3 regions of the Rahnella sp. PAMC25617 genome follow, and region 3 is predicted to be linked to each of the others. Evidence: predicted binding sites of a transcription regulator. Region 3 holds the regulator's gene; each other region holds the start of a gene.
The links. Region 3 encodes PurR, which represses purine synthesis genes. Its sites were predicted from a motif close to CANGCAAACGTTTGCNTG; they were not measured.
Positions count from the first base shown of each region.

Region 1 (3,571 bases), on a different contig from region 3:
CCAGGATGATGCTCAGCCCTTCGCGCTTGAACTGGTTTATAAGCTGGTAAATCTCTTTTTTGGCACCGACGTCAACGCCACGCGTCGGTTCGTCGAGGATCAGGACTTTTGGCCGCGTCATCAATCCGCGGGCAATCGCCACTTTTTGCTGATTACCACCGGAAAGCAGGCCGATTGTCTGCATCATCGACGGCGTTTTAATATTGAAGAGACGGATAAAGTCGCCGACAGCCTGCTGTTCTTCCGCATGCCTGAGACGTCCGCCACCATGGCTGAAATAGCGCAGCGCAGTCAGTGACATATTTTCTTTCACTGACATACCAAGCACCAGGCCATCGCGCTTACGATCTTCAGAGATGTAAACGATGCCGTTTGCCAGTCCGTCCTGCGGTGAATGCGTGACCACTTCGCGTCCGTCAAGCGACACATAGCCACTTTTACGCGGCAATGCACCGTAGAGAATTTTCATCAGTTCAGTACGGCCTGCGCCCATCAAACCGGAAATCCCCAGAATTTCGCCGCTGTGCAGATCAAAGCTAACGTTATTTACGCCCGGACCGCTGACATCACGCACCTGCAGACGCAGCGCACCGCGCTGATGATTTATACGCGGATATTGTTCTTCGAGACGGCGGCCAACCATCATTTCAATCAGCGTGTCTTCTTCCAGAGAACTGACCGGACGCTCAGCGATAAACTGCCCGTCACGGAATACCGTCACGTCATCGCAGATTTCAAAGATTTCTTTCATACGGTGGGAGATGTACACCACGCCACAGCCTGCAGCTTTCAGCTCGCGGATCACGCTAAACAAAGAGGCGGTTTCGGTATCGGTCAGGGCGTCCGTCGGTTCATCCATGATGATGACTTTCGACTCAAAGCTCAGCACCTTGGCAATTTCGACCATTTGCTGATCGCCAATTGATAATTCGCCAACCAGACGATCACTTTTGTAGCGCAGGTTCAGGCGCGCCAGCAGTTTATCGGCTTCGGCATACATCTTTTTCCAGTTGATGCGGCCAAAACCGTTTACAAACTCACGGCCCAGGAAGATGTTTTCAGCGATAGTCAGCTGTGGGATCAGATTCAGTTCCTGATGGATGATGCCAATTCCGGCTTCCTGAGAAGCTTTCGGGCCATTAAACGCCGCTTCCTTGCCCAGAAAATGTACTGAGCCGGCATCTTTCTGGTAGATGCCGGTCAGCACTTTCATCATGGTGGACTTGCCCGCGCCGTTTTCTCCCACCAGCGCCATCACACGTCCCGGATAGACGCTGAGCGCCGCGCCGGAAAGTGCTTTAACGCCGGGAAAGGCTTTATCAATGCCTGTCAGTTGCAGCAAAGGTTGCATAAAGGCCTCAGAAGGTTACGCCGGCACACAGAATAACGTTCGCGTAAGGCGAACATTCCCCGCTGCGGATCACAGCCCGACTTTTTTCGCTTTGCGCTTTGAATGCCTCATGACTGACGTAATCCAAAGCAATGGTGTTTCCCTGGTGTTGTTCGAGTTGTGTCAATTGGGCGAGCAACGCTTCATGGAGTTGAGGATTTTTAGTGAGGATTTCCTCGGCGAGGATAGCCCGCTCAACCTGCATCTCATGTGTCACTACCTCTAAGACTTGTAAAAAGGTGGGAACTCCCTGGGTCAGAGCCAGATCGATGCGTTGGCAAGCTGCTGGCACCGGAAGTCCGGCATCGCCAATAACCAGCTGATCGGTGTGACCTAACCGGGCAATAACATGTGAGATTTCGGCATTTAACAGCGGTGACTTCTTCATTGTGAACTCCTACAGCGAAACGTTTCGCTCACGGATGAGTTTATTAACTTCACCACGCATGGCAACGGACAAGTGATGGAATTGTGATCAGCGTCGAAACGTTTCGCTGAATGATTCAGAAACCGCAGGGAAATTTGAGTTAGTCGTTTCAGAAAGGAGAAAGCGAAAATAAAACAGGGCACCCGAAGGTGCCCTGTGACCGGCAGAAATTAGCGTTAAATTTCTACCTGCGTACCGAGTTCGATCACCCTGTTAGGCGGAATTTCAAACTGATCCGGTGCGCGTAAGGCGTTACGGCTGAGTGCCATAAAGAGCTTGCCACGGAAGTAGAGATACCACGGGCGTTTGGTCAGGATCAGCGATTCGTGCGACATAAAGAATGAGGTTTCCATCATCCGGCATGGCAGCCCTTCCAGACCACAGCGGTGGAAAACCTCTTCCACATTCGGCGTCTCTTTAAATCCGTAACTCGCGACCACACGCCAGAACGTCGGAGAAAGCTGTTCGATTGTGACGCGCCGGACATTATGCACATAAGGCGCATCTTCGGTGCGTAACGTCAGCAGCACCACACGCTCATGCAACACTTTGTTGTGCTTGAGGTTATGCAGCAAGGCAAACGGAATGACATTGATGGCGCGGGACATATACACCGCGGTTCCCGGAACGCGAACCGGCGGGGATTTCTCCAGAGACGCAATCATCGCTTCAAGAGAGTTGCCATGCTCGTTCATGCGGCGCATAAGGCGGAAACGCTCGCTTTTCCAGGTAGTCATGACGATAAACATGCACAGACCCAGCGTCAGCGGCAACCAGCCGCCGGAGAACAGTTTCGTGGCATTCGCCGCGAACAGCGGGATATCCATAAACAGCAGACCGATCAGCAAAAGCCCCACCAGGAACGGTTTCCAGTGCCAGTTTTTAAGCGCCACCGTACAGGAAAGAATACTGGTCAGCACCATCGTACCGGTCACAGCAATACCGTATGCCGCCGCCAGGTTGCTCGAATGCTCGAAGCTGGCGATAACGATAACCACCGCAAAATACAGCAGCCAGTTAATGGCCGGGATATAAATCTGACCCGCTTCCATTTCTGAGGTGTGAATAATGCGCATTGGCGGCAGATAACCCAGACGCACAGCCTGACGGGTCAGGGAGAACACTCCGGAGATAACAGCCTGAGACGCGATAATAGTCGCCAGCGTCGCCAGCACCAGTAACGGGATTAAAGCCCAGTCAGGTGCCAGCAGGAAGAACGGGTTTTTAATCGACTCCGGATCTTTAAGCAGCAATGCGCCCTGACCGAAGTAGTTCAGCACCAGAGAAGGCAGCACGACGGTGAACCAGGCCAGACGGATCGGGAATTTCCCGAAGTGACCCATATCCGCATACAGCGCTTCCACGCCGGTAATCGACAGAACGACCGCACCGAGCGCCAGGAAGGAAAACGACTTATGCTCGATAAAGAAGTTAACCGCCCACATCGGGTTCATGGCGCGAAGTACTTCAGGATTCTGCATGATGCTGTTGACGCCGAGAACAGCCAGCGTCAGGAACCACAGCAACATCACCGGTGCAAACAGTTTGCCCACGATGCCGGTGCCGTGTTTCTGAATAATGAAAAGCAGCGTCAGGACAGTAATAGAAAGAGGGACAATATAGGGATCAAGTGAAGGTGCTGCGATTTCCAGACCTTCCATCGCGGAAAGAACAGAAATAGCCGGAGTGATCACCACTTCACCATAGAAGAAGCTTCCCCCGATCAGGCCGAGAATGACCAAAACGGCGGTGGT
Region 1 is NZ_JBOCUM010000001.1:172,799-176,369, reverse strand. It holds gene rbsA (ribose ABC transporter ATP-binding protein RbsA) at 1-1,351, opposite strand, end outside; gene rbsD (D-ribose pyranase) at 1,359-1,778, opposite strand; gene kup (low affinity potassium transporter Kup) at 1,994-3,571, opposite strand, start outside.
Region 1: the regulator PurR is predicted to act here: its motif matches at 1,791-1,808, upstream of rbsD (D-ribose pyranase).

Region 2 (3,571 bases), on a different contig from region 3:
ACCCAGCTGCTTTAACATTAATGAGCCGGTGATCTTCGGCACGCCAATTGTTATGAACCCGGTATTTTTCATCCCCTTCCTTCTGGCACCGATGGTGAATGCCGTCATTGCCTATACTGCGGTTAAAACCGATCTTCTGCCGCATATGATTTCACTGGTTCCCTGGACATCTCCGGCGCCGATTGGCGCAGCCTGGGCAATGGGCTGGGATTTCAAAGTGTCGATTCTGGTCGTCATGCTGATGGCGCTTTCGATGGTGATTTACTATCCGTTTTTCAAGGTTTATGAAAAACAGCTAATGGCGCAGGAGAAAGCCGCTGAAGCGGAAGAGGTGTTTACGGAAAAAGCAGCACAGTAAGCGATAAATCAGAAGGAAAGGCAGGCACAGAAGCGAAACTTCTGTGCCTGTTTTTTTAACTGAAAGCCGGGAATATTGGCAGCATCAGATACAGTTTAATGACGATCGCATTGGCAATATCAATGAAGAATGCCCCAACCATCGGCACAACCAGGAAGGCCAGATGCGAAGGACCAAACTGGTTGGTGATCGCCTGCATATTCGCAATCGCCGTCGGCGTTGCACCCAGTCCGAAGCCGCAATGTCCGGCAGCCAGTACCGCGGCATCATAGTTTTTGCCCATTACGCGATACGTTACGAAAATCGCGTAAAGCGCCATCGCGATGGTCTGTACGATGAGGATTGCCATCATCGGCAAAGCCAGTGACGCCATTTCCCACAGCTTCAGGCTCATCAGTGCCATCGCAAGGAACAACGACAGGCTGACATTACCCAGTACTGAAACGGCCCGGTCAAAAACACGATAAAAACCGAGCCACGCCATGACGTTGCTCAGGATCACGCCCACGAACAGAACACAGACAAATGTCGGAATTTCGAAGGCAGACCCCTGAAGCAGGCTGTCAAAGTAAGTTCCAGCCATCAGACATATCGCGATCAGCGCGATCGTTTCCACCATCACCAGCGGGGTGATCATCCGCCCGATGGTCGGTTTTTCAAATGCGCTGGGATCGGCGGCATCTTCCGGTGTGCCGTTTGGTGTTGAAGAATGGCTGACCAGATAACGCGCCACCGGCCCGCCGATGATTCCACCTAACACCAGGCCGAAGGTCGCGCAGGCCATAGCAACTTCCGTCGCGTTTTCAAAGCCATAACGTTCGATAAACAGCTTGCTCCACGCTGCACCTGTTCCGTGACCGCCAGAAAGTGTAATCGAACCGGCCAGCAAGCCCATCAGCGGATCAAGCCCCAACATTTTCGCCATCCCGATACCGATGGCGTTTTGCATCAGCAACAGGCCGATAACGACAAAGACCAGAAGAAATAAAGATTTGCCGCCTGCACGCAAGCTGGAAAGATTGGCATTCAAACCAATTGTCGCAAAGAACGCCAGCATCAGGGGCTCTTTAAGGGACATATCAAAGCCGATTTCCAATCCGAACATCTGATTGGCGATCAGCAACAGCAAAGCGACCAGCAACCCGCCGGCAACGGGCTCAGGAATAGTGTATTTCTTTAGAAATTTGACCGACTGGACGCATTTTCGTCCTAAAAGGAGTACCAACGTGGCGGCAACGAGCGTGCCGTAGGTGTCGAGTTGAATCATTGAAAAACTCCATTTTAAAAAAATATCCAAAAATATTATTGAGTTATAAACATCTCATTTAAGTATCATTTCCCCAGAGGCTGAATTAGAAGTCATTAAAGCTGCGATAAGCAAGAAAAACAGATCGTAAATCTCCCCTTAACCCAAACATTCCACCCAAAATTGCCGATAGCAAACGATTGCTTTTATCGGTGATTTCAATAAAAATGCCCGCTTTGCCGCTTATTGGAATGCCACAACATGAGTTCGCAAACCGCAGAACAAGAAACACAGCAATCTGACCTCTCACGCCAGCAAAAAAGTGAACTGATTTACCGCCTTGAAGATCGTCCGCCACTTCCTCAGACGTTATTTGCCGCCTGTCAGCATTTGCTGGCGATGTTTGTTGCGGTGATCACACCGGCATTGCTGATTTGCCAGGCGCTGGGTTTACCCGCGCAGGACACGCAGCACATCATCAGCATGTCGCTGTTCGCCTCTGGCCTCGCTTCCATTTTGCAGATTAAAACCTGGGGGCCTGTCGGTTCAGGTTTACTCTCCATTCAGGGCACCAGTTTTAACTTTGTGGCACCGCTTATCATGGGCGGAATGGCGCTGAAAAATGGCGGTGCCGATGTCCCGACCATGATGGCAGCGCTGTTTGGCACCCTGATGCTGGCTTCCTGTACTGAAATCATTCTTTCCCGTTTCCTGCATCTCGCGCGCCGCATTATCACGCCGCTGGTTTCCGGCATCGTGGTGATGATTATCGGGCTTTCACTGATTCAGGTCGGACTGACGTCTATTGGCGGCGGTTACTCGGCCATGAGTGATCACACTTTCGGCGCGCCGAAAAATCTGTTGCTGGCTGCCGTGGTGCTGGTGGTGATTGTTCTGCTGAACCGTCAGCGCAATCCTTATCTGCGCGTGGCATCTCTGGTGATCGCGATGGCCGTGGGTTATCTGGCGGCCTGGATGATGGGGATGTTGCCCTCCGTCGCGCCAGCTGCACAAACAAACTGGATAACCTTACCGACGCCGCTGTATTACGGTCTGGGCTTCGACTGGAATCTGCTGATCCCGCTGATGCTGATTTTCATGGTCACGTCGCTGGAAACTATCGGTGATATTACCGCGACCTCAGACGTTTCGGAGCAGCCGGTCAGCGGCCCGCTTTATATGAAGCGCATCAAAGGCGGCGTTCTGGCAAACGGCCTGAACTCAATGCTGTCTGCGGTGTTTAACACCTTTCCGAACTCCTGCTTCGGGCAGAACAACGGCGTGATTCAGCTGACCGGTGTTGCCAGCCGCTATGTCGGTTTTGTTGTCGCTCTGATGCTGATCATCCTTGGGCTGTTCCCTGCCGTAGCGGGTTTTGTGCAACATATTCCTGAACCGGTTCTGGGCGGCGCAACCATCGTGATGTTCGGTACGATCGCGGCTTCCGGCGTGCGTATTGTTTCCCGCGAGCGCCTTAACCGCCGCGCAATTATGATCATGGCGCTTTCACTGGCCGTCGGTATGGGTGTTTCCCAGCAACCGCTGATCCTGCAATTCGCGCCCGACTGGCTGAAAACTCTTCTGTCTTCGGGAATTGCTGCTGGTGGTATTACTGCGATTGTTCTGAATCTGGTCTTCCCTCACGAAAAGTAATCACGGGATGTAATCCGCGTGCAACAGCGGCAGCGGGTCTGGAACCCCTGCCGCTTTTTATTGTCTCCATTCTGCTAACCTGTTGAGAAAAGTCGCTGTTTGCGGCATAAACAAAGAATCTTTTTTCCGCTTTCCCGCTACAGGGCTCCAGACGATGAGATTTATCGGTAAAATTTTGCTGACGTTCGCCTTACTTCTGGTGCTGGCGATCGTGCTGGTGTACGTCCTATTACAAACCCGCTGGGCGGCTGGCGGGGTCAGCCGCTGGATCAGCGATAACAGCGAGTACCGCGTCTCCGTAGAGAAAATCGACC
Region 2 is NZ_JBOCUM010000004.1:20,135-23,705, forward strand. It holds gene ACM615_RS04805 (PTS sugar transporter subunit IIC) at 1-358, shown strand, start outside; gene gltS (sodium/glutamate symporter) at 414-1,625, opposite strand; gene ACM615_RS04815 (nucleobase:cation symporter-2 family protein) at 1,866-3,257, shown strand; gene ACM615_RS04820 (AsmA family protein) at 3,412-3,571, shown strand, end outside.
Region 2: the regulator PurR is predicted to act here: its motif matches at 1,794-1,811, upstream of ACM615_RS04815 (nucleobase:cation symporter-2 family protein).

Region 3 (3,571 bases):
TATTCATTCCGAAGTGTTTAATGGTGTGTGGGACGCACTGGTTGACGGACGTGCTGATGTGGCAATCGGTGCGACGCGGGCGATACCGGTTGGTGGACGTTTCAGTTTTCGCGATATGGGGTTTATGGACTGGCACTGCGTGGTCAGCCCGCAGCATCCGCTGGCGCAGTTACCGGGTGCGCTCAGTGATGACCAGCTCAGGCCTTATCCCGCATTGTGTCTTGAAGACACCTCGCGGACGTTGCCCAAGCGTGATACCTGGACGCTTGATAACCAGCGGCGTCTGGTTGTGCCGGACTGGACCTGCGCGCTTGAATGTCTGAGTGAAGGTTTATGCGTAGGAATGATGCCGGTACATCGCGTGAGCCACCGCATTGAACAGCAGGCATTGCAGGTTCTGGCGCTGGAGAATACCTTCCCTGACAGCCCATGTTGCCTGACGTGGGACCAGAGCAATCCGTCACCTTCACTGGCGTGGTTGCTGGAATATATGGGTGATACAGAAACGATGAACCGTGAATGGCTGCGGGACTGAGAAAGTAAACGCCTGCAAAAGCAGGCGTTATAAAAGATTAAAGGCAAACATTAACGGCGATAGTCGCGGTACGGGCCATCGGCCACCGAACGACGCTCAACCAGTTTCGGATGCACCTCGATGGTCTGTGATTCTTCACGTTTGCTGACGATGCGGTCGAGCAACATAGTAAAGGCCATCTCACCCAACCGTTCTTTCGGCTGATGCACGGTCGTCAGTGCCGGAGAGAAGTACCGCGCATTACGCACGTTATCGTAACCAATCACCGAAATATCCTGCGGGACGCGCAATCCGAGCTCATCAGCGGCGCAAATTGCGCCCATTGCCATGACATCGCCCCCGCAGAAGACGGCGGTGGGGCGTTGTTTCTGCATCAGAATCTTATGCATCGCCTGATAACCTGACTCCGGCTCGAAATCGCCCTGAACCACCCATTCTTCGCGAAGCGGGATATTGGCTTCCGTCAGCGCTTTGACAAAACCCTGGAAACGACCGCCGCCGGTATTACGCGCCAGCTGTCCCGGGATCACGCCAATATCACGATGCCCGCGTTCGATCAGATAGCGTCCGGCCATATAACCGCCTTCGAAAGCATTATCGATAATGCTGTCGGTGAAGTTTTTACGCGCTTCGCCCCAGTCCATCACCACCATCGGAATCGAACGATACTCTTCAAGCATATTGAGTAATTCGTCAGGGTATTCCGCGCACATGACCAGCAGACCATCGACGCGTTTTTGCGCCAGCATTTGCAGATAGGCCTGTTGTTTTTCCAGATTGTTGTGCGAGTTACACAAGATCAGCGTATAGCCTTTGGAGAAGCAGCTGTTCTCGACGGCTTCAATCACCTCGGCGAAATAGGGCGCTTCACTGGAGGTTGCCAGCAGACCAATCGTCTTGGTGTTATTCACTTTAAGACTACGGGCTACGGCGCTCGGAGAATAATGTAGCTCTTTAATGGCAAGCAGCACCGCTTCCCTGGTTTCTTCGGCGACGAAACGTGTTTTATTGATGACGTGCGACACGGTTGTAGTGGAAACGCCAGCGCGCTTTGCGACATCTTTAATCGTTGCCATGTAAAGAATGACTCCTGAACTTCCGTGCTTCAGCACGTTAGCATTATGTTAATCGTTTGCTTGCGTTGATTACACTGCGGACATCTAAAAGGGCAGTGTAATCATTGGGTGGATTCTTCAGAATGAGGCGTGAAATGCTCTCGGGTGAAATCGACCGGCACACAGGCGTGTTAACCGACAATTTTCTCTTATAATGCATGAAAGTGGAAGTAAAATTGTCATGTTCACATTTTCATTCAGCAGAAGATTTTAAAAGTGAATTATGCGAAAATGCGTTGGCACACATTTAGTGTGGCTAAAAGAAACGCCACAACTTGATCCGAAAGGGGGTTTGATGGACAGCAACCTGAAGTTATCGTTGATCACCACGGTATGCGCTTTGCTCATGATTATCGCTTTCAGCTTCACGGCAGTGATGAACTAATCTGGCAGTGAGACAGTAGTGAGACGCAACAAAAAAGGGCGATACCTTTCACAGGAATCGCCCTTTTCAATTTTACGCAGTGACCGTTACCGCCGATACTCTTCCCTGCAGAAACTCTTCGTTAAGTGCTATTCAATGGCTGATTAGCGAAACCTCAGACTTAACGAATTGTTTATTATCGGATTGTTTTTGGGGTCATCACCCGACGTGCGCCAACATAGTGGTCTTGCCAGTAATCGTCGCCCAGTGAGGTGATTTTGATGTCTTCACCGGTTCTTGGCGACTGGATGAATTTGCCGTTGCCAACATAAACACCCACATGATCCGCTGCGCCGCGGTTGTTGATTCTGAAGAACACCAGATCACCGCTTTCAAGTTCGCCACGTTTCACCGGCGCTGCATCGCGCAGGTGGTACATCTCGTTTGCCGTGCGCGGCATTTTAATGCGGATCAAATCTTTGTAAGCGTAATAGACCAGACCGCTGCAATCAAAACCGGTATTCGGAGAAGTTCCTCCCCAGCGATAAGGTTTGCCGACCTGGTGCATCAGCTTAGTCATCGCCGTTTGTTGTGCATGCTGATAGCGTTTTTTATGTGTCGCACTCAGCGTAATAGGTTTGGTGTCTTCTTCGCGTAATTTTTTACCTTTACGGTGTCGGCCATACGCTTCTTTCTTGCTGATTTTTTCACTGCTGTTTTTGGCAAGCGCTCGTGATTTAGTGGCTTTATCTGTCTTTTTCTCGGCCCGCGTTGTCCTGAGTGTTTTTTCTTTTTTGCTTTCGGCCCGAGTCGTTTTTACGCTTTTCTCAGAAGTTGTCTTGCGTTTGACCAGTTCGGTGCTGCTGACCTTCTTCGATTTTGATGCTTTTTCCTGAGTCTTTTTCTCTGTCACCGGTGCGACTTTTGTTTTTTTACTGGTTTTCGCCGCCACTGTCTTTCGCTTTCGCCGTTCTTCCGGCGTCACGGAATTAACATGACTCTTCCGCTGATCGGCAGAGACGCGGGTCTGTGGCGATGCATGAGCCATATTAAGAAACAGCTGGGTAAAGAGCAGCACAAAAAGCGTGAACAGTAAGCGCATAGCTTCGTTACCATGAGTGGTTGGGTTAAACATCAGGGATGTCAGAGTATTGCTTAAAAGAACCCGACAAAAAAGCACGAATTGACTCGATTCTAGATCATATTGTGAGAAAAAGTTAATAGCTTTTTTTATGTCGAAATAAGCGCCATTTTAAGTAAAAAAAATAACCATTTTTCATCAGCTTAATATTTGAGATAAAGAATACTATTTTGCAAATCTGACATTATCGTCGAACGGCAAAAATGTTATTCTCGATGAATCTTTAAATATGTGATGTTCAGCGCAGCCGCCAAAAATTGTTTAATAAAATGCCAGTATTGAGAAAGACCCCACAAAAAATGGCGTTTTTATCTGATGGCTGGCGTCGTTACAATAGAAAGTATTGTGTTTGCGCACCGTTTTTGGGTGCCGCGCGTGAAGAGTAATGACCGTGACAGCCTGTACCGGCTTGAGGA
Region 3 is NZ_JBOCUM010000006.1:233,399-236,969, reverse strand. It holds gene punR (DNA-binding transcriptional activator PunR) at 1-535, shown strand, start outside; gene purR (HTH-type transcriptional repressor PurR) at 586-1,611, opposite strand; gene ACM615_RS07065 (YnhF family membrane protein) at 1,874-2,035, shown strand; gene ACM615_RS07060 (C40 family peptidase) at 2,211-3,116, opposite strand.